Regions from separate parts of the Mesorhizobium montanum genome, predicted to be linked through region 2. Evidence: riboswitches for the same ligand, from Rfam matches in the RefSeq annotation. Region 2 holds a riboswitch; each other region holds the start of a gene.

Region 1 (5,984 bases), on a different contig from region 2:
TTCACCGTCGAGGATCCGGAGCCATCGTCGGGCACCAGCGCCTGGACGAGCGCGCGCGTGACGTCGGCCGAGGCCTGCAGCTTGACGGCGATCTTCTCTGCCGCGCCGGCGGCCGTCTGGCCATCGACGAATTCGGAAAACCGCGCCGCGATGCTGGCAGCGTCGACGCCGGCGGCGTCCGCGGCCACGAGATCGGTGACCTTGCTTGCCGGCGCCTTGATGGCGGCGGCAACCGCAGCCGGTCCGCACATCAGAGCCAGCGCGACCTCCGCCCAGCTCGGCGCACGGCCGGCGGCTTCGGTCAGCATATTTTGCACGACCATCAGGCGCGCCGCGGACACCAGGCTCTGCGAGCGCCATTCGTTCAGCGCCTCGGCGGGAAGCTCGATGCCGAGATCGTCGCGGGCGCCGTAATAGGCCCATTCCACGGCGCTGAGGCCGAATGGCCCCTGCTCGCCGCCGGGAAAGCCGCTCGGCTTGAATCCGCTTCGCATATGCGCATAGGCAATGAGAAAGTGGCCGTTGACGCCAAACGCATCGGCATGGGTGACAGCGACGCTTGCCAGTGTGGCGCCATCGACCGGCGGCAACTCGCCGGCATTCTTGTCGACAGCGTCGTCGGTGACCCAGCCGGTTGGCTGTCCAGCCATATCCAGCACCTTGATTTCGATGAAGTCCGGCGGCAGCTCGCTCAGGACCTCCACCTTGGCACCCGTTTTCACGAATATGCCCAGTGACGGGCCTGCCAAATTACCCACCGGCTTGCCGGCCAGCGTGCGCGAGTCGATCATGACAGCCATGCGTGTTCCCCCGTGGAATGCGTGTCGTGTCTTGGATTTCAGGCGATCGGCGCGAAGCCGGTCACATAAACTTTCTGCCGATTTCAAAGGCGCTGGTGTCGCGAGACGGGATGCAGGTTCCGATTCTCTTTTCCGCTTTCAGCAGCATCGCGTCGTGCACGCTGCGGATGCCATTCTGACTTGCGCTGGGATAGGTGACGCCACTGGCGCCTTGCTGCACGCCGCGGAAGAATTCGTCGACCGCCGTTCGCGTGGCGTCGTTGAGGACACCATCGGCCGGCGAGACGCAGAGGGCGCGCTGGATGCTTGCTACACGAACATGGGTGAGCGTCCGCTCAAAGGACCCGATCGTATTGGTCTGCTCCACCACAGGCTTGACTGGGGGCTTGGCGGGTGCCCTCACCTCCTGGATGATTTCCGGCTTGCGCGGTAGCGGCGAATTGGTCCTGACGTCGATCTCGATGTTCGAGATCGAGCCGCCCTTGACCGGGGTCGCCGCCGCGTCCGCGACATGCTCGACGAGCTTCGCCTCGATCACCGGCGGCAGACACAAAGACAGATAATCCTGGATCAGATGATAGGAGGCGGTCGACGTGTTGATCTGGCTGGCCTTGGCGGCAACCGCGTCGCGATAGGCGCCCTGCAATTTGCGCACGAAGGTCAGCGTCGTGGCTGGCGGCAGCTGGTAGAGATAGGTGCCCGCGGCGATGTCGGTCAGGTTGGAGGCCAGTCCGAAGGCTTGCGTGACGGCGGCCATCGATAGCGACGAGGCGCCCGAAGCGGCCAGAATGGCGTTGGTGGTCTGGCTGAAGGCGTTGAGGCCGGCCTTGGTCGCTTCACGGCGTCTGTTCAGATAGAAAAGCTCGCTGAAATACTCCATGCAGCGATCGTCGACATAGTTGAACCCGGCCTCGGTCAAGTCGTAATAGGTGCCGCCGCCGGTATCGCGCGCCAAGGCGTTCATGATGCGGTTGATGCGGCCGCTGGATTGCTCGACGCTTGCCGCGTCGATGACCGGCGGAATACCGACATAATGTTTTGTCGGATCCGCCATGCAACCCTGCAGCACAGCTAGAAAAACAATAAAAAGCGAATGAATCCAAAGGAAACGCTTCACAGATCGGCCCCCCGGCAAACTATTATATTATTGTCCTCCTCAATAAGCATAACCTAGGGCTTCAGGAAAAACTATAGGCTAATCCCGGTCGCCTTCGTCGACTGTAATTCCGTCAGCTGTTTCTGCCCGTTCGATCGGAATGCCGCAACTAACGCGACAGCAGGCCGCCGGATTGCGAAGCCGCCCGGCCGCGTGGCGCCGGCGAATATTCCCGCCTTGAACGTACGGCGTCTTGCGCGCGCTCCCTCAGGCGCGAGATTACAGCAGGGCCGTATTGCGAACTGAGAAGCATTTCACACTTCGCCGCAAACTGCTCGGCCAAGCCCAGGCTCGACTTGGGATCAGCTGGCCGTGATCCCGCTCGCATGCAGCACCCAGCGGCGGCCGTCGCTGCGAAACTCGGTGAGCGACAGCGGCTCGACGTCGATCTTCCAGACCGAGGAGAGCGGCGCGCCCAGCAGATGCAGCATGGCGGCGCGGATCGGCACGGCATGGGTGAGCGCGACGGTGTGGCCGCTCTCGCCGGCCAGGCGCTCCATGAGCGCGGCGCCGCGCCGGGCGACGGCGGCAAGCGATTCGCCGCCATGGGGTGCTGCGTCCGGATCGGAAAACCAGGCCGCCATGCCTTCCGGATCCCCGGCCTGCACCTCCTCGAAGCTTTTGCCGGCCCAACGCGCGAAATCCTGCTCGGCAAGCAGCGGCTCGACCGTGGCGTCAAGGCCAAGCGCCTCGGCCGTCCGCCGCGCGGCAAGCGCCGGACTTGTCCAGACGCGATCGGCGCGGCGCAGCGAAGCGGCCAGCGCGCCCGCACGCTCAAGAACCCGCGGCTCCGGCGCCTCGTCCTTCGGAAAGCGGCCCTTGCGCATGCCGGGCGTCGCACCGCTTGCGATCATCGTCAGGCGGGCAAGCATGAAAAACTCCGTGGCCCAGCGAAAAATAGGCCTCACGAAGCCGTGCCGCCATTACATGTCGTTGACAGGCGAACGAAGTGCTGACAAGTGTTTTAGCGCTATACGGGATTGGAAGCCGGTGCGAGTCCGGCACGGTCGCGCCACTGTGATCGGCACCAGCCGAAAGTCAGGCCTTATTCCGCAGCATTGTTCGATCAACGGGACGCAGTATCCCACGGGAGGTCAATATGTCCGACACCACTTTCGCCCCCAGCTACGGTCCGGTTGCAATTCCGGTCCGCGAGCTTCTGCCCTGGGCCATCCTCGGCGGGCTGCTGCTGATGCTGGCGATCTATTTCGTCGGCGCGGAAGAAGGCGCCACGTCGCTGATCCGCGGCAGCTATGTGCACGAGTTCGTGCATGACGGCCGCCACCTGCTCGGCTTCCCCTGCCACTAGTACGGTTCAGCGAACGCTGAGCCGCCCTAAGTTTTGGTCTTGCGCAGTTCCGGACGGAAAAACCGCTACGCAGTTTCCCGGAATTGCTCCAAAGGGGTTTTGAACATGGTCGGAAAACTTTTGCTGCGCGGCATGCTTGTCGGGCTGGTCGCGGGGATTCTGGCATTCGCCTTTGCCCGCATCTATGGCGAGCCGCAGGTCGACAGGGCGATCGCCTTCGAGGAACAGCAGGCCCAGGCCGCCGGCGAGGCGCCGGAGCCTGAGATGGTCAGCCGCGCCACGCAGGCGGGCATTGGCCTGGCGACCGGCGTGCTGGTCTATGGCGCCGCCCTCGGCGGGCTGTTCTCGCTGGTCTTTGCTTATGCCTATGGCCGGCTGGGCTCGCTCGGCCCGCGCGGCACTTCGGCGCTGCTGGCGCTGCTTGGCTTCCTTGCCGTGATCGTGGTGCCCGGCCTCAAATACCCGGCGAACCCGCCCGCGGTCGGCAATGCCGAGACCATCGGCTACCGCACCGAGCTGTTCTTCATCATGATCGTCATCTCGATCGCGGCGATGGTGGCGGCGGTGGGCCTGGCGCAGCGGCTGTGGAACCGGCTTGGCGCCTGGAACGCCTCAATCGTCGGGGCACTCGCCTTCCTCGTCGTCTTCGCGCTGGTGAAGGCAGCACTTCCCGACATCAACGAGGTGCCGGAAAACTTCTCGGCGACCGTGCTGTGGCAATTCCGCGTCGCGTCGCTCGGCATCCAGCTGGTGCTGTGGACCGTCGTCGGACTCGGCTTCGGCGCGGTAGCCGAGCGCGTGGTCGCGGTGCGCGACCAGCGCGGCCCGGCACGCCGTTACGCCTGACATACGATGCGTTGGCGGCCACGGTTCTACACCCTGGCGGCCAATTTCTTTTTGGCGACCGCCCTGGTGATCATAATTGCGGCGGCACCAGCCGAAACGCATAGCTGGTCGTCGGTCCCGCCTCCCCCCGGCATCCAGATCCCCAGCCTGACCCACGGCCAGATGGCGGTGATCGCGCGCTATCGCGGCGACATCCTCGACCTCGCCCAGCGCCAGACCGTGACCGATCCGACCTTCCGGCGGCTCTACAATCACGGCAACCTGCAATACACCTACTGCCTGTGGGGCCTGATGCCGGGAAGCCTCGGCGACGAAGAGAGCCCTTTCAACGAATGCAGCCACGCCTATCTCGCCACCGCCAAGGCGCTGCTCACCTATATGGCGACGATGCCGTCAGCCGCGCGCGAGGCGAAGGCGCTGATCTCAGACATCGACGCCGACATGGTGCGCAGCGGCGCGTCCTGGATCCTGTGCCAGTTCAGCGGCGAGAGTTTCAGCACCGGCGCGGTCATCGAGCCGCGCTGGCGGGACATCTTCTTCCACATGCCGAGCCTGGCGGTGCTCGTTGCGACAGTTGCCGCCATGATCGCCGCCGGCAGGTCGATCTCCGGCGCACCGCGCAAACGCGTCGCCTGACAGGCAGCAACCGGCCGGCGTAAGGGTCGCCCTCCATCCGACGTACGGACCCACAATCGCCAATCATGTTCGTCTCCGAAAGCTTCGCCATCGGCGACAAAGCGGGCGGAGTGCCTATCACAATTCCGCGAGCGCAATGGCATTTCGGAACGGCAGACGTTTTCCAATTGGGCACCTGGGGCTGAGCACAGGAGCAAATCATGCATGCGAAAATCGTAGCTGGTCTCGCGTTTGCGGCTTCCCTCGGACTTGCCCAGCCTTCCCTGGCTGCGCCTGACTGGAAGGCGGTCGCGCAGGCACTCGGGAAATCCGGCACAGAGGTATCAGGGGGCGTCTACCGGGTCGGGCTGCCTCGTTCCAACCTGAAAGTCACTGTCGACGGCGTGGAACTCAAACCGGCCTTGGCGCTCGGCTCGTGGCTCGCATTCAAAGCCATGGGCGATCACGACGTCATGGTGATGGGCGATCTCGTGTTGACCGAACCAGAGATCAGCCCCGTGATGATGAAACTGATTGAAAGCGGCATCGAGATCACGGCGCTCCACAACCACCTGCGGAGGGCCCAGCCGGAGACGATGTACATGCACGTCCTGGGGCATGGCGATCCGGAAAAGTTGGCCGCTGCGCTGCATTCGGCCTTGCAGGAGAGTGCGACGCCGCTTTCCGAGGCGCCGGCGAGCGCCACCGCTGCTTCGAAGGCGATTGATCTCGATACGTCGATCATCGACCAGGCGCTTGGCCGCAAGGGCAAGGTCAATGGCGGGGTCTATCAGGTCAGCATCCCGCGCGCGGAGACCGTCAAGGACGATGGAATGGAGGTGCCGGACGCAATGGGCTCTGCGATTGCCATCAACTTCCAGCCCACCGGCAGTGGCAAGGCCGCGATCACCGGCGACTTCGTTCTGATCGCCTCTGAAGTGAATCCGGTGTTACGAGCCTTACGCGAAAGCGGGATAGAGGTGACTGCCGTGCACAACCACATGCTCGACGACCAACCCCGGCTGTTCTTCATGCATTTCTGGGCAAATGACGACGTTGGCAAGTTGGCCAAGGGGCTGAAACTCGCGCTCGATCAAGTGCACCTAAGGACGGGCAGCTGACCTTTGACACAATCCCTTCAAAACTCCGAAGGGAGCTATATTGGCCCGGGCGGTGCCGAGCAGCCAAGCCACGAAAGGAACGGCGGCCGCGCTGCGGACATATACGCGGCGCGGGCCCTCAGGGATTTTGGCGACGG
Region 2 (5,984 bases):
GCCATCGCCATGCCGAGGCCCGCCGAAATCGATGTCGAGGAGTGCGCCGCGCCGAACGGATCGTATTCGCTCTCGGCCCTCCGGGTGAAGCCGGACAAGCCGCCTTCCTGGCGCAGGGTGCGGATACGGTCGCGGCGACCGGTCAGGATCTTGTGCGGATAAGCCTGGTGGCCGACGTCCCAGATCAGCCGGTCTGCCGGCGTGTTGAAGACATAATGCAGGGCAACCGTCAACTCGACCACGCCGAGGCCGGCGCCGAGATGGCCGCCGGTCTGCGATACGGCGTCGATGAGCTCGGCGCGGAGTTCCGCGGCAAGCTGAGGCAGCGCGACGTCATCAAGCGTCCGCAGGTCCGCTGGAATGCGGACCTTGTCGAGCAGCGGCGTGTCTGGCTTCACTCGGGGCGCGTCCTGCCTCAATTGATCGAACTCGGCGCTACCAGCAAATTGCGCCGTAATCATGCGCGGGCATAGGCCGCCGGCGGGCGAATGTAAATGCGCGTCAGTGACACGCAGCCGTGCCGCCCTAGCCTTCCGGCAACGGAATGAACTCTTCCTCATCACCAGGAACGATATCGAAGCGGCCTGTCTTCCATTCCTGCTTGGCCTGTTCGATCCGCTCTTTCGAGGACGAGACGAAATTCCACCAGATATAGCGCTTGGAGCCCAGCGAAGCGCCACCGAACAGCATGAAATGCGCGCCGCGCTCGGAGGAAACGATGATTTCCTCGCCCGGCTTGAACACCAGAAGCCGCTCGGCCGGAAACATATCGCCGGCGATCGAGACTTCGCCTTCCAGCGTGTAGACGGCGCGCTCCTCGGCATCGCCCGGAATTTTCACGCTGGCGCCCGCCGCCAGTCTGAGATCGGCATAAAGCGTGTCCGAAGCGGTCGCGACGGGCGAGCGCAGCCCCGAGAACTCGCCGATGACGATGCGGCCGCTCACGCCCTCGGCATCGATCTCGGGCAGGCGCGTCACCGCAGTGTTCGCGAACACCGGGGCAATTTCCTCCTTGCCGTCCGGCAGCGCCAGCCAGGTCTGCAGGCCGGAAACCGACATCGGTGCGCCGCGCAGTTCCTGCGGCGTGCGCTCGGAATGAACGATGCCACGCCCGGCGGTCATCAAATTCACGTCGCCCGGCGCGATCACCATTTCGGTGCCGAGCGAGTCGCGATGCCTGATCTTGCCATCGAAAAGGTAGGTGACGGTGGACAGCCCGATATGCGGATGCGGGCGCACGTCGAGCGCATGGCCGGCGCGCAGAATGGCTGGGCCCATGCGGTCGAAGAAGATGAACGGCCCGACCAGCCGTCGCTTGGCCGTCGGCAGGGCGCGCCGAACCTCGAAGCCGCCAATATCCTTCGCGTTCGGAACGACCATCAGCTCGATCTGATCGCAGGCAAAGGCATCGCCGGGTTCAGGATCGTTTCCCGGAAAGAAGCTCATGACGGTTCCTCAGGCGAAACGGAGCGCCGACCTGGCCTTCGCCTTGGCAGCTTCTTCCTCGCGATTGCGCGGCTCCTGCGCGGTCTCGAGCGAATCGATGAGCTCGCGCGCGATAGCTGCGATCGCCTCGACCGCGTGGTGGAAGGCATGCTCGTTGCGCTTGGAAGGCTTGGTCGAGCCGCTCAGCTTGCGCACGAATTGAAGCGCGGCATCATGCACTTCATCATTGGTCGCCGGCGGCTCGAAATTGGCCAGAGTCTTGATGTTGCGGCACATGGCTTGAACTCCTTTGTCTGCCCCCTACCCGCTTCACTCACTCGGCGTCGAGCGGCTCGGTTCCCGCTGGCTTGCCGTCGCGCGACAGCCTGATCTTCTCGACCTTGTCCTCGGCCGCTTTCAGCAGCCGGTCGCAATGGGCCTTCAGTGCCTCGCCACGCTCGTAGATCCTGATCGACTGGTCGAGCGGGACATCGCCGCGCTCCAGATCATCGACGATCTTCTCCAGCGCATCGAGCGCCTGTTCGAAGCTCATCGCCTTGACGTCCTCATTGCCTTCCACTGCCATACCCTATCCCTTCATCAGCCGCCCGACATGGGCGGCGACTGAAAATGCCAGTCCCTGCAGATCGTAGCCGCCTTCCAGCAGGCTGACGAGCCTGTTGCCGCTGTGGCGGCCGGCGCGTTCCATCAACTGGCCGGTCGCCCAGTCGAAATCATCCTCGGTCAGGTTGATCTCGGCGAGCGGGTCGCGGTGGTGCGCGTCGAATCCGGCGGAAATAATGATCAGGTCCGGCGCGAACGCGTCGATCGAGGGCAGCACGCGTGACAGGAACGCGTCGCGGAACAAATCGGTGCCGGTCTGCGGCGCAAGCGGTGCATTGACTATATTGCCGGCGCCGGTTTCGGTCTTCGCGCCAGTGCCCGGATAAAGCGGCATCTGATGCGTCGAGCAATAGAGCACCGACGGGTCGTCCCAGAAAATGTCCTGCGTGCCGTTGCCGTGATGGACGTCCCAGTCGACGATGGCGACGCGCTCGGCCTGATGCTTCTTTTGCGCGTAGCGGGCGGCGATCGCCGCCGTGTTGAACAAGCAGAAACCCATAGCCGTGGTCTTTTCGGCATGGTGGCCGGGCGGGCGGGCGGCGACGAAGACGTTGGCGGCACGGCCTTCGAAGACATCGTCGACGGCAGCGTTGGCGCCGCCGATCGCCGTCACCACGGCCTGCCAACTCTTCGGGCTGGCGCTGGTGTCGGCATCGATCGAGACGATGCCGCTCTGAGGGATCGCCGCGCGGACACGCTCGACGAAGTCCTCGGGGTGAGCGTAAAGGATAGTGGCCTCGTCGCCTTCGGGCGCCTTGACACGTTCGAGCGTCGAAAAAGCCTCGTCGTCCAGCACGCGCTCGATGGCGCGCAGACGGTCGGGCCGCTCGGGGTGGCCGGGCGGCGTGATGTGTTCGAGAAAGATCGGGTGCGTGTAGAGACGGGTGGCCATGGCGCCTAATCTAGGCACCCGCGGCGTGGATGACCATGTTTGAGAAGCCGAATGGCTGGGGAAAATTGCGCCAAGCCATGTCGCTCGCGCCATTGGCGCGGCCCAAGCTTCGCGGTAAGGTCGGGTCGCTGCCTGGTGCCCGCGCCGCGGGAGAATCGGGAACACGGTTGAACTCCGTGGCGTGCCCAACGCTGTGAGGGGGACCGCGCCGGCAAAAGCCACTGTCGATGACGGGAAGGCGCCGGAGCGGGATGATCCCGAGCCAGAAGACCGGCCTGGCAGACATGGTTACCCGCTTGGTCAGGCGGGCGACTGCTTGTCGCAAGGGGAAAAGCGATGACGGCAGCAGCGATCGCCGCGAGCGGCGATGACTTTGACCAATTGGCGCGGGACGCGGTCTACCGGGCGATGTTCACCAGGCGTGACGTGCGCAGCCACTTCACGGCCGACGATCTGGACGATGCCGTGCTGGCGCGGCTGCTCACCGCGGCGCATCACGCGCCATCGGTCGGCTTTATGCAGCCGTGGAACTTCATCGTCATCCGCGATGCGGCAAGGCGGCGGCAGGTGCGCGATCTGTTCCTCGCCGCGCGCGAGCAGGAACTGCCCGCAATCGAGGCGGAACGGCAGGCGCTCTACCGTAAGCTGAAGCTCGAAGGCATCTGCGAAAGCGCGCTCAATCTTTGCATCACCTGCGACCGGCAGCGTTCGAAAGACTCGCCGCTCGGGCGCTTGCACAATCCGGAAATGGACCTCTACAGCACCGTCTGCGCGGTACAGAATTTCTGGCTGGCGGCGCGCGCCGAAGGGGTCGGGGTCGGCTGGGTTAGCATCATCGAGACGGAGGCGCTGAAGCAGCTTCTCTCGATCCCGGAGCACGTCACGCCGATCGCCTATCTGTGCGTCGGCCGCGTCTCGGCATTCGCGCCGAGGCCGGATCTCGAAGCGCATGGCTGGGGCAAGCGCCTGCCATTGCCCGAACTGGTGATGAGCGAGACTTTCCGCGGCGCCGGCGAGGCACCGCTCAAATCGGCGATCGCAAGGCTTGGCGGCGCGCAGAAGCCGTGATCAGTCGGTCTTCGTGCGCAGGGGCCGCCGATCAAGCGGCCCGGGGCGTATCCCAGCGCGAGCCGCCGCCGAAGGAGCCTAGCGCCTTGTCGCGCAGTTCCCTGAACTTGGACGAGGCCTCGGCCAGCCGGTGGTCCCATTCGGGGTTGGGCACCTGGCCCTCGATCGCATCGAAATAGACCTGCATCAGCGAGGCGATCGCAAAAGGCTCGATGAAGGCGGCTTTGAAGGCCCAGGCAAAGACGATGGCCAGCACGAAGGCCCAGCCGGCAAGCTGACCCGGCATGACCCACAGGATGGCGGCCGCCGGAGCCAGCATCAAAAGGAAGATGACGAAGGACACGCCCCACATGATCACCGCCAGCCAGACGGCGTTCTTGACCATGTGCTTGCCGTTCTGCGCGTAGAGCACGACGCCTTGCCGGGCGGTTTCGAAAGGCGAGTTCGAATTGATGCGGATGTTGTAGCCGAGGATGATCTCATCGACATAGGTCAGCGACAGGCGGATCACCGTGTTGATGAAGCTGACCAGCCCGCTCAGGCCCGGAATGGGCAGGAAGGCGGCGATGCCGCCGATCAGGCCGGTGATGGCGCGTATGGCGCCCTTGACCAGCTGGTCGACGACGAAAAGGATATTGGCCTCGGCGAAACGCTGGGTGACCACTTCCTTCGCATAGGCGATCTGGCCCTGGCCGTCGGGGACGTCGTGGCCGTCGATCAGATGCACCATGACGGCGATATGGCCGGCCTTCAGTACGTAGAGGATGTATTCGCGGATCCAGTAGACGGCGATCGAGACGACTCCGAAGCCGACCACGCCGCCCCAGAGCGCAAAGGACACCGGGCCGTCGGGGTCGGTCGAGATGTGACCGGCGCCGTAGCCGACGCTGGCGCCCGTGCCGGTCGCCATGATGTAGGCGACCGTGATGCCGAAATAGACGATCATGCGAAAGACGATGAACGGCCAGGTGCGCATCATGATGGACACCGACCTGGCGATGCTGAAGTCCCACATGGCCCGACTCTCCCGCCCCTCGCGCATGACCCCGAAAATCGAAATCGATTTTCGGAAAAGATCATGCGCTGAATCAAAGTTTTACAGCGTCCTTTGCGCGTTCAAAGAACGCGCGGCGCCGTAAGAGAATGGCGCAGGAGGATGCGCTTGCCCCGGCTATTGTCAATCGCGGCAGGGTTGCGCCGGTCTGAAACCGGTGCACAACCTAGTACCTGTGCACAGGGGATTTGACGGTTTCGATGGGTTGTAGCCTGGGCAGGCTGTCGGGGTCGAGGAGCAGTTCAATGCTGCGCGCGACGCCGGGCTGCCTGCGGATCCATCCAGCGCGCTCGAGGGTGATCACCATCTGATGGACGGAAGGCGCGGTGACGGCGAAGAAGCGCTGCATATCGCGTTCGGCCGGCGAGCGAGCGTTGATCAGGCCGTAGGTCCAGATGAAGGCGAGATACTGGCCCTGCTTTTCGGTGAAGCGGGGTCGATCTGGCGGCTTTGCGTCAAGTAATTGATTCATTTTCCGATTCTTCCGGAACCTCCGCACCGAAGGAGGCCATCCGGATGAATGTACGCTACCGCGTCGATCTCGACCAACCCGAACGCGACGAACTCATGAGCATGCTGCGAAGCGGCAAGCATCCGGCGCGCAGGCTCAAGCGTGCCCAGATCCTGCTGGCCGCCGAGACAGGCCTGAGCGACGAGGCGATTGCCGCGACGGTGGTGGTCGGCGGCTCCACGGTCTACCGCACCAAACGCCGCTTCGTGGAGATGGGCCTGGAAGCGGCGCTCAGCGAGGAGCCGCGCCCGGGGGCGGAGCGCAAGCTGAGCGGCAAGGAGGAGGCCTTGCTGGTGGCCACCGCCTGCTCCAGCCCGCCACCGGGCCGCAGCCGCTGGACGTTGGAACTGCTGGCCGACGCGTTCGTCAAGCTGACCGAGCATGAGCAGCTGTCGCGCGAGACGGTGCGT
Region 3 (5,984 bases), on a different contig from region 2:
TAGCCGCAAGGCTTCGACCAGTGCGTCGATAGGGGCTACGTCGGCGGCGAGCAGCATCGAGCGGTAGAAGAGGATGGGGATGACGTCGAACTTGTTGGCGTCGAGTTCCGTCGCCCCCCTCTCTGTCTTGCCGGGCAGAGAGGGGGGCGAAGGATCGCCAGCCTTGGATAGTGCCGGTTTTGCGACAACTCTAACTCCCGGCTGATAGTACCCCGCCTTCGGCACGCTGACCGGGTCGGTTACGCCCGCCTCAGCCCCCGCAAGCACCGCCAGTCTTTGCACCAGCGCGCTCATGTTTGCCGGGCCGCCTTCGCGGAAATAGCCGAGCAAGGCGTTGAGTTCGCCGCGTGGCAGGGTCGAGCCTTCGATCAGGCGCTGATCCTCGTCATGGCTTTCGCCGGGCAGCAGCGCCAGTTTTATGCCGCGCTTGCGCGCCACCGCCGCGAGCTGGTCGCAGCCGTAGCGCCACCAGTCATAGCCGCCCAGGATGCGGACGAGGACGACCCTGGCGTGGCGGGCGACGCTGTCGATCCACAGGTCCACCGACATCGGGTGGCGAAGGTCGCGCAAGGCGGCCAGCCGCATCGACGGCAGCCGCTCCGCGTCCGCCTTCCAGGCCGCGGCAAGGCCGGCCAGATCGCTGTCGGTGAAGGACAGGGCCACGACATCCGCAGGCGTCTGCCTGAGGTCGATCGGCTCGGCGAGATCGTCGAGCGAGGCGGATGTGGTGGTGAGGATATGCATCGCGTTTCGTGTTGGCCTCAGCCGGCAAGGATACGCTCGACCGCCGGGCGGTTCAGCCCCTTGAGACCGATGACGACGAGCCGCGAGCGGCGGTCGTCCTCCGCCGTCCAGGCGCGGTCATAGTAGTGGTTGACGCGGGGGCCGACGGCTTGCAGCAGAAGCCGCATCGGCTTGCCGCCGACCTCGACGAAACCTTTGACGCGCAGCACGTTTTCCTGCTCGGCGGCGAGGGCGACGCGCTTTGCCAGGTCGTCCGGATTGGCGACCGACGGGATGTCGATGACGAAGGAGTCGAAATCGTCATGCTCATGGTCGAGCTCGTCGTCGTGGTGGGTCTTGCGGTTCTCGATGTCGTCCTCGACGGCAAGGCCGAGGCCGAGCAGCACCGAGGGGTCGACCTTGCCATGGGTGGTCGGCACGACCTTGACGGCACGCGCGACATGCTCGCCGATGACGGCATTGGCGCGGGCCGAGCCGGCCGCATCCATCAGGTCGCTCTTCGACAGGATGATCAGGTCGGCGCAGGCGATCTGGTCCTCGAACACCTCTTCGACCGGATCGTCATGGTCGAGCGAGCCGTCCGCCGCGCGCTGCGCCTGCAGGGCATCCATGTCGGAGGCGACGCGACCGTCGGCCAGCGCCGGCCCGTCGACCACTGCGATCACGCCGTCGACGGTGACGCGGCTCTTCACCGTCGGCCACTGGAAGGCCTGGACGAGCGGCTTCGGCAGAGCGAGGCCGGACGTCTCGATCAGGATGTGGTCGACCTTCGGCGTGCGCGACAGAATCTGGTCGAGCGCAGGCACGAAGTCGTCGGCGACGGTGCAGCAGATGCAGCCATTGGCAAGCTCGACGATGTTTTCTTCCGGGCAAGAATCGACGCCGCAGCCCTTGAGGATATCGCCGTCGATGCCGACATCGCCGAACTCGTTGACGATGATCGCCAGCCGCTTGCCCTTGGCGTTTTCGATGAGGTTGCGGATCAGCGTCGTCTTGCCGGCGCCGAGGAAGCCGGTGACGACGGTGCAGGGAACACGGGAAACGGAAGCGCTCATGGTCAGTCCTTCAGCATGTCGAGGGGAGGGATGCGGGCAACAAGGCCGCGCTTGAGGGAATCGGGCCGGCCGCGCCATGGGATCAGGCCGTCGGCCGAGGTGGCGAAGAGTTTCGCGCCGGCGACGAGATCGGCGCCGCTGGCGGTATTCAGGTCACCGAAAACGTAGCTCCAGCAACCATCGCGCAGAAGTGCCGCGCTCAGGCGGCGCTTGCAATTGCCGAGGCATTCGACCGTCCGGACCCGGAGACCTTCGCCGGAAGCAGCCTGGCGCGTGTCCTCGGCAAGCAATGCACCGGCGCGCGGATGCGCGTCTGAACCGATTTCGTTACGGCAGGACGAGCAAACGATGATCGTGACGTCCGCCAGCGCGTCATCGCGCTCGGACGAAATGTCCGCGATATTAGTCGGGAAACTGCCGTTGCGATCCAAAAACCAGGCTCCTTGCCCGGAAAACCCGCCGGGCGAACGGATACTTAAAGTCTCAGACGGCAGGTCTCCTGGCTCGCGGGTCGTCGCCTTGAATGCCGCCTTCCCGGGGAATATCCCAGTGGTTTTCGGCCAAGGCTCGTCGCTTACAGTTGCGGGGACAGCCGCGGATTTGGGTTTTGGCCCGCACCGCATTCCCTCTTGGCTCCTCCCTTTGCCGGGAGAAGACCGTCTGGGTCAGGATTTAGGCTTACGGCTATGCGCCTGTCAACGCGCGGCTACGACACCTTGATGTCGGCCAGCGCCGGCCCGAGGTCGCCGGCCGGCGTCACGTCGATCGCCTCCAGGCCGAGCCAACCTTGCATCTGCTTCAGCTCGTCGAAGAGCTGGGCGGTCGTTTCCGGCGGAGCGCCGGTCTCGGCATAGGCTGCGTGGACGCGCAGCACGCTGGCCGGGCGGTCGGCTCTCAGATCGACGCGGGCGACGATCCGGTCGCCGAGCAGGAATGGCAGCACGTAGTAGCCGTATTGGCGTTTTTCGGCTGGCGTGTAGATCTCGATACGATAGCGGAAATCGAAGAGCTTTTCTGTCCGAGTGCGCTCGAAGACGACCGGATCGAAGGGCGCAAGCAGGGCGCGGGCCTCTATCCGGCGCGGAAAACGGGCGTCTTTGTGCAGATAGGCGGTCTTGTCCCAGCCTTCGACCCGCACCGGCAGCAATTCGCCCGCTTCGACCAGTTCCTCGATGCGGTCCTTTGTGTCGCCCGGCGCCAGGCGGAAATAGTCGCGCAGGTCGCCATAGGTGGCGATGCCATGGGCGCGAGCCGAGGTGCGCAGCAGTTCGCGATGCGCGTCCTCTACCGAGGGTACAGGCAGATCGAGCACTGCCTGCGGCAAAACGCGCCCGGGCAGGTCGTAATAGCGCTCGAAGCCGCGCCGATAGGCGGTGGTGATGCGTCCGGCCCAGAACAGCCATTCGAAAGCGTGCTTGGCCTCGCTCCAGCCCCACCAGCCGCCATTGCCCTTATGGCCCTCGATGTCGGAGGCGGCGATCGGTCCGCGCTCGGCGACTTGCCCGTAAATCTCGTCGATCATCGCTTTGCGTTCACGGCCCCATTTCGCCAGGCCGAGATACATCTCGCCGCCTTGCTCGGCGCGCTGCATGCGCCAGCGCATCAGGGGATAGGTCTCGACGGGCAGGAAGGACGCCTCATGCGCCCAGTATTCGAAAACTGCCCGCTTGCGGGTGACCGCGGCGTTGTCGAGCAGCGCAAGCGGGTAGGGGCCAAGGCGCGAATAGAGCGGCATGTAATGGGCGCGCACCACGGCGCTGACGGAATCGATCTGCAGCAGGCCGGTTCGCGAAAGCACACGCGCGAGGTGCCGGCGATCCGGAACTCCTCCGGGCCGAGGGTCGTTAAAACCCTGGGCGCCCAGCGCAATGCGCCTGGCCATGGCAAGCGAGATTTTCTCCTTCATCAAGGTGCCCTTGCCCCGATCATTTGTCGGACTTTTAGCCTGTGATTCCGGCCATGCTAGCAGGCAAATGGCGGGAGACGTGTCAGGAGAGAAAAGTGGAGTTAAATGTGAAGGAAATCAAACAGGAGCGGATCGGACCAGTTTCTTCCGATATGGCGTCCAGGGCCGCGAATTGAACAAGGTTTGACTTGCGTCACCGAAACCGCTGCGCTAACCCTCGCCGCGTTGCAGCATGGGCTCCCTTAAAACGGTTCAGCGGTTAATCTGTCACGCTTCCGCATTAGAGTTCGTTGCTGTAATCAAAGTGAACTGCCCCGCCGAAGGAAAGTCGCCGCATGAGCGCACTCCTAAGTTCATATCTGCCCATCGTCCTGTTCATCGCCGTGGCGATGGTCGTTGGTTTGGCGCTCCTCGTCGCCCCCTTCCTGGTGGCCTATCGCAATCCCGATCCGGAAAAGCTTTCCGCCTATGAATGCGGGTTCAACTCGTTCGACGACGCCCGCATGAAATTCGACATCCGCTTCTATCTGGTGTCGATCCTGTTCATCATCTTCGATCTCGAGGTCGCCTTCCTGTTCCCGTGGGCGGTGTCCTTCTCGAAGCTCGGTATGCTCGGCTTCTGGTCGATGATGGTGTTTCTGGCGGTGCTGACCATCGGCTTTGCCTATGAATGGAAAAAAGGAGCGCTGGAATGGGATTGAACGACAGTTCAGGCACCCTCGTCGCGCCGAAACCCAAGGGCATCATCGACCCCAACACCGGCAGACCGGTGGGGGAGGACGATCCCTTCTTCCTCGAAATCAACAATGAGCTGGCCGACAAGGGCTTCCTTGTCACCTCGACCGAAGCGCTGATCACCTGGGCGCGCAGCGGCTCGCTGATGTTCATGACCTTCGGCCTCGCCTGCTGCGCGGTCGAGATGATCCACACCTCGATGCCGCGCTATGACTCGGAGCGTTTCGGTGTCGCGCCGCGCGCGTCCCCGCGCCAGTCCGACATCATGATCGTCGCCGGCACGCTGACCAACAAGATGGCGCCGGCGCTGCGCAAGGTCTACGACCAGATGCCGGAGCCGCGCTACGTCATCTCGATGGGCTCCTGCGCCAATGGCGGCGGCTACTATCACTATTCCTATTCGGTGGTGCGCGGCTGCGATCGCGTCGTGCCGGTCGACATCTATGTGCCCGGCTGCCCGCCGAGCGCGGAAGCGCTGCTCTACGGCATTCTCCTTCTGCAGAAGAAGATCCGCCGCACCGGCACGATCGAACGGTGAGCCGATGACCCAGCCGCTGAACGAACTCTCCACCTATCTCGGCGAGAAGCTCTCCGGCCGCATCGGCGAAGCGGTGCTTGCCTATGGCGAGCTGACCGTTCCCGTCGATCCCGGCAATCTGATCGAAGTGGCGACTTTCCTGCACGACGATCCACGCTGCCAGTTCATCTCGATCATTGACGTTTGTGGCGCCGATTATCCGTCGCGGGCCAGGCGCTTCGACGTCGTCTACCACCTTCTGTCGCCAAAGCAGAATGTCCGCATCCGCCTCAAGGTCCAGGCCGACGAGGAAACGCTGGTGCCGTCGCTGACCGGCGTCTATCCGGGCGCCGACTGGTTCGAGCGCGAAACCTACGACCTCTATGGTGTGCTGTTCACCGGTCACCCGGATCTGCGCCGCATCCTTACCGACTACGGTTTCGAGGGTCACCCGCTGCGCAAGGATTTCCCGCTGACCGGCTTTGTCGAGGTTCGTTACGACGACGAGGCCAAGCGGGTCATCTACGAGCCGGTCGAGCTCAAGCAGGAATTTAGAAACTTTGACTTTTTGAGCCCGTGGGAGGGAACGGATTACGTTCTTCCCGGGGACGAAAAAGCGAAGCAGTGAATGGAGGCTGGTGCGGCCCAATGACTATTCACCATTCACTATTCACCATTCACTTGGTGCACGAGCAACACGTTCATGGCTGAAACCTCCGTCCGTAATTTTAACATCAACTTTGGGCCTCAACACCCTGCAGCACACGGTGTTTTGCGCCTGGTTCTGGAGCTCGACGGCGAGGTGGTCGACCGCGTCGATCCGCATATTGGGCTCTTGCATCGCGGCACCGAAAAGCTGATCGAGCACAAGACCTATCTGCAGGCCGTGCCTTATCTCGACCGGCTCGACTATTGCGCGCCGATGAACCAGGAGCACGCCTTTGCTTTGGCGGCCGAGCGTCTGCTCGGCATCGAGGTGCCGAAGCGCGGCCAGCTGATCCGCGTGCTCTATGCCGAACTCGGCCGC

What was found. A riboswitch is a leader RNA that binds a small molecule or an ion and turns the genes downstream of it on or off. The one in region 2 is predicted to bind cobalamin.
Region 1: another riboswitch for cobalamin. It lies ahead of RFM68_RS29160 (CbtB domain-containing protein); the one in region 2 lies ahead of bluB (5,6-dimethylbenzimidazole synthase).
Region 3: another riboswitch for cobalamin. It lies ahead of RFM68_RS05945 (DUF1636 family protein); the one in region 2 lies ahead of bluB (5,6-dimethylbenzimidazole synthase).

The regions. Positions count from the first base shown of each region.
Region 1 is NZ_JAVIJF010000027.1:78,161-84,144, reverse strand. Features, by position in the region: gene RFM68_RS29175 (DUF2272 domain-containing protein) at 1-800, opposite strand, end outside; gene RFM68_RS29170 (hypothetical protein) at 862-1,854, opposite strand; gene RFM68_RS29165 (histidine phosphatase family protein) at 2,259-2,828, opposite strand; adenosylcobalamin (AdoCbl) riboswitch at 2,912-3,055, shown strand; gene RFM68_RS29160 (CbtB domain-containing protein) at 3,056-3,265, shown strand; gene RFM68_RS29155 (CbtA family protein) at 3,371-4,111, shown strand; gene RFM68_RS29150 (hypothetical protein) at 4,178-4,747, shown strand; gene RFM68_RS29145 (DUF1259 domain-containing protein) at 4,948-5,847, shown strand; gene RFM68_RS29140 (MFS transporter) at 5,887-5,984, shown strand, end outside.
Region 2 is NZ_JAVIJF010000005.1:6-5,989, reverse strand. Features, by position in the region: gene dxs (1-deoxy-D-xylulose-5-phosphate synthase) at 1-461, opposite strand, end outside; gene RFM68_RS07935 (pirin family protein) at 526-1,446, opposite strand; gene RFM68_RS07930 (DUF2277 domain-containing protein) at 1,456-1,722, opposite strand; gene RFM68_RS07925 (exodeoxyribonuclease VII small subunit) at 1,760-2,011, opposite strand; gene RFM68_RS07920 (histone deacetylase family protein) at 2,015-2,941, opposite strand; cobalamin riboswitch at 3,058-3,234, shown strand; gene bluB (5,6-dimethylbenzimidazole synthase) at 3,278-4,009, shown strand; gene RFM68_RS07910 (hypothetical protein) at 4,041-5,024, opposite strand; gene RFM68_RS07905 (LexA family protein) at 5,230-5,535, opposite strand; partial or broken gene RFM68_RS07900 (helix-turn-helix domain-containing protein) at 5,580-5,984, shown strand, end outside.
Region 3 is NZ_JAVIJF010000003.1:320,461-326,444, reverse strand. Features, by position in the region: gene RFM68_RS05955 (cobaltochelatase subunit CobN) at 1-744, opposite strand, end outside; gene cobW (cobalamin biosynthesis protein CobW) at 762-1,799, opposite strand; gene RFM68_RS05945 (DUF1636 family protein) at 1,802-2,230, opposite strand; cobalamin riboswitch at 2,272-2,475, opposite strand; gene RFM68_RS05940 (winged helix-turn-helix domain-containing protein) at 2,506-3,705, opposite strand; gene RFM68_RS05935 (NADH-quinone oxidoreductase subunit A) at 4,041-4,406, shown strand; gene RFM68_RS05930 (NuoB/complex I 20 kDa subunit family protein) at 4,397-4,978, shown strand; gene RFM68_RS05925 (NADH-quinone oxidoreductase subunit C) at 4,983-5,585, shown strand; gene RFM68_RS05920 (NADH-quinone oxidoreductase subunit D) at 5,661-5,984, shown strand, end outside.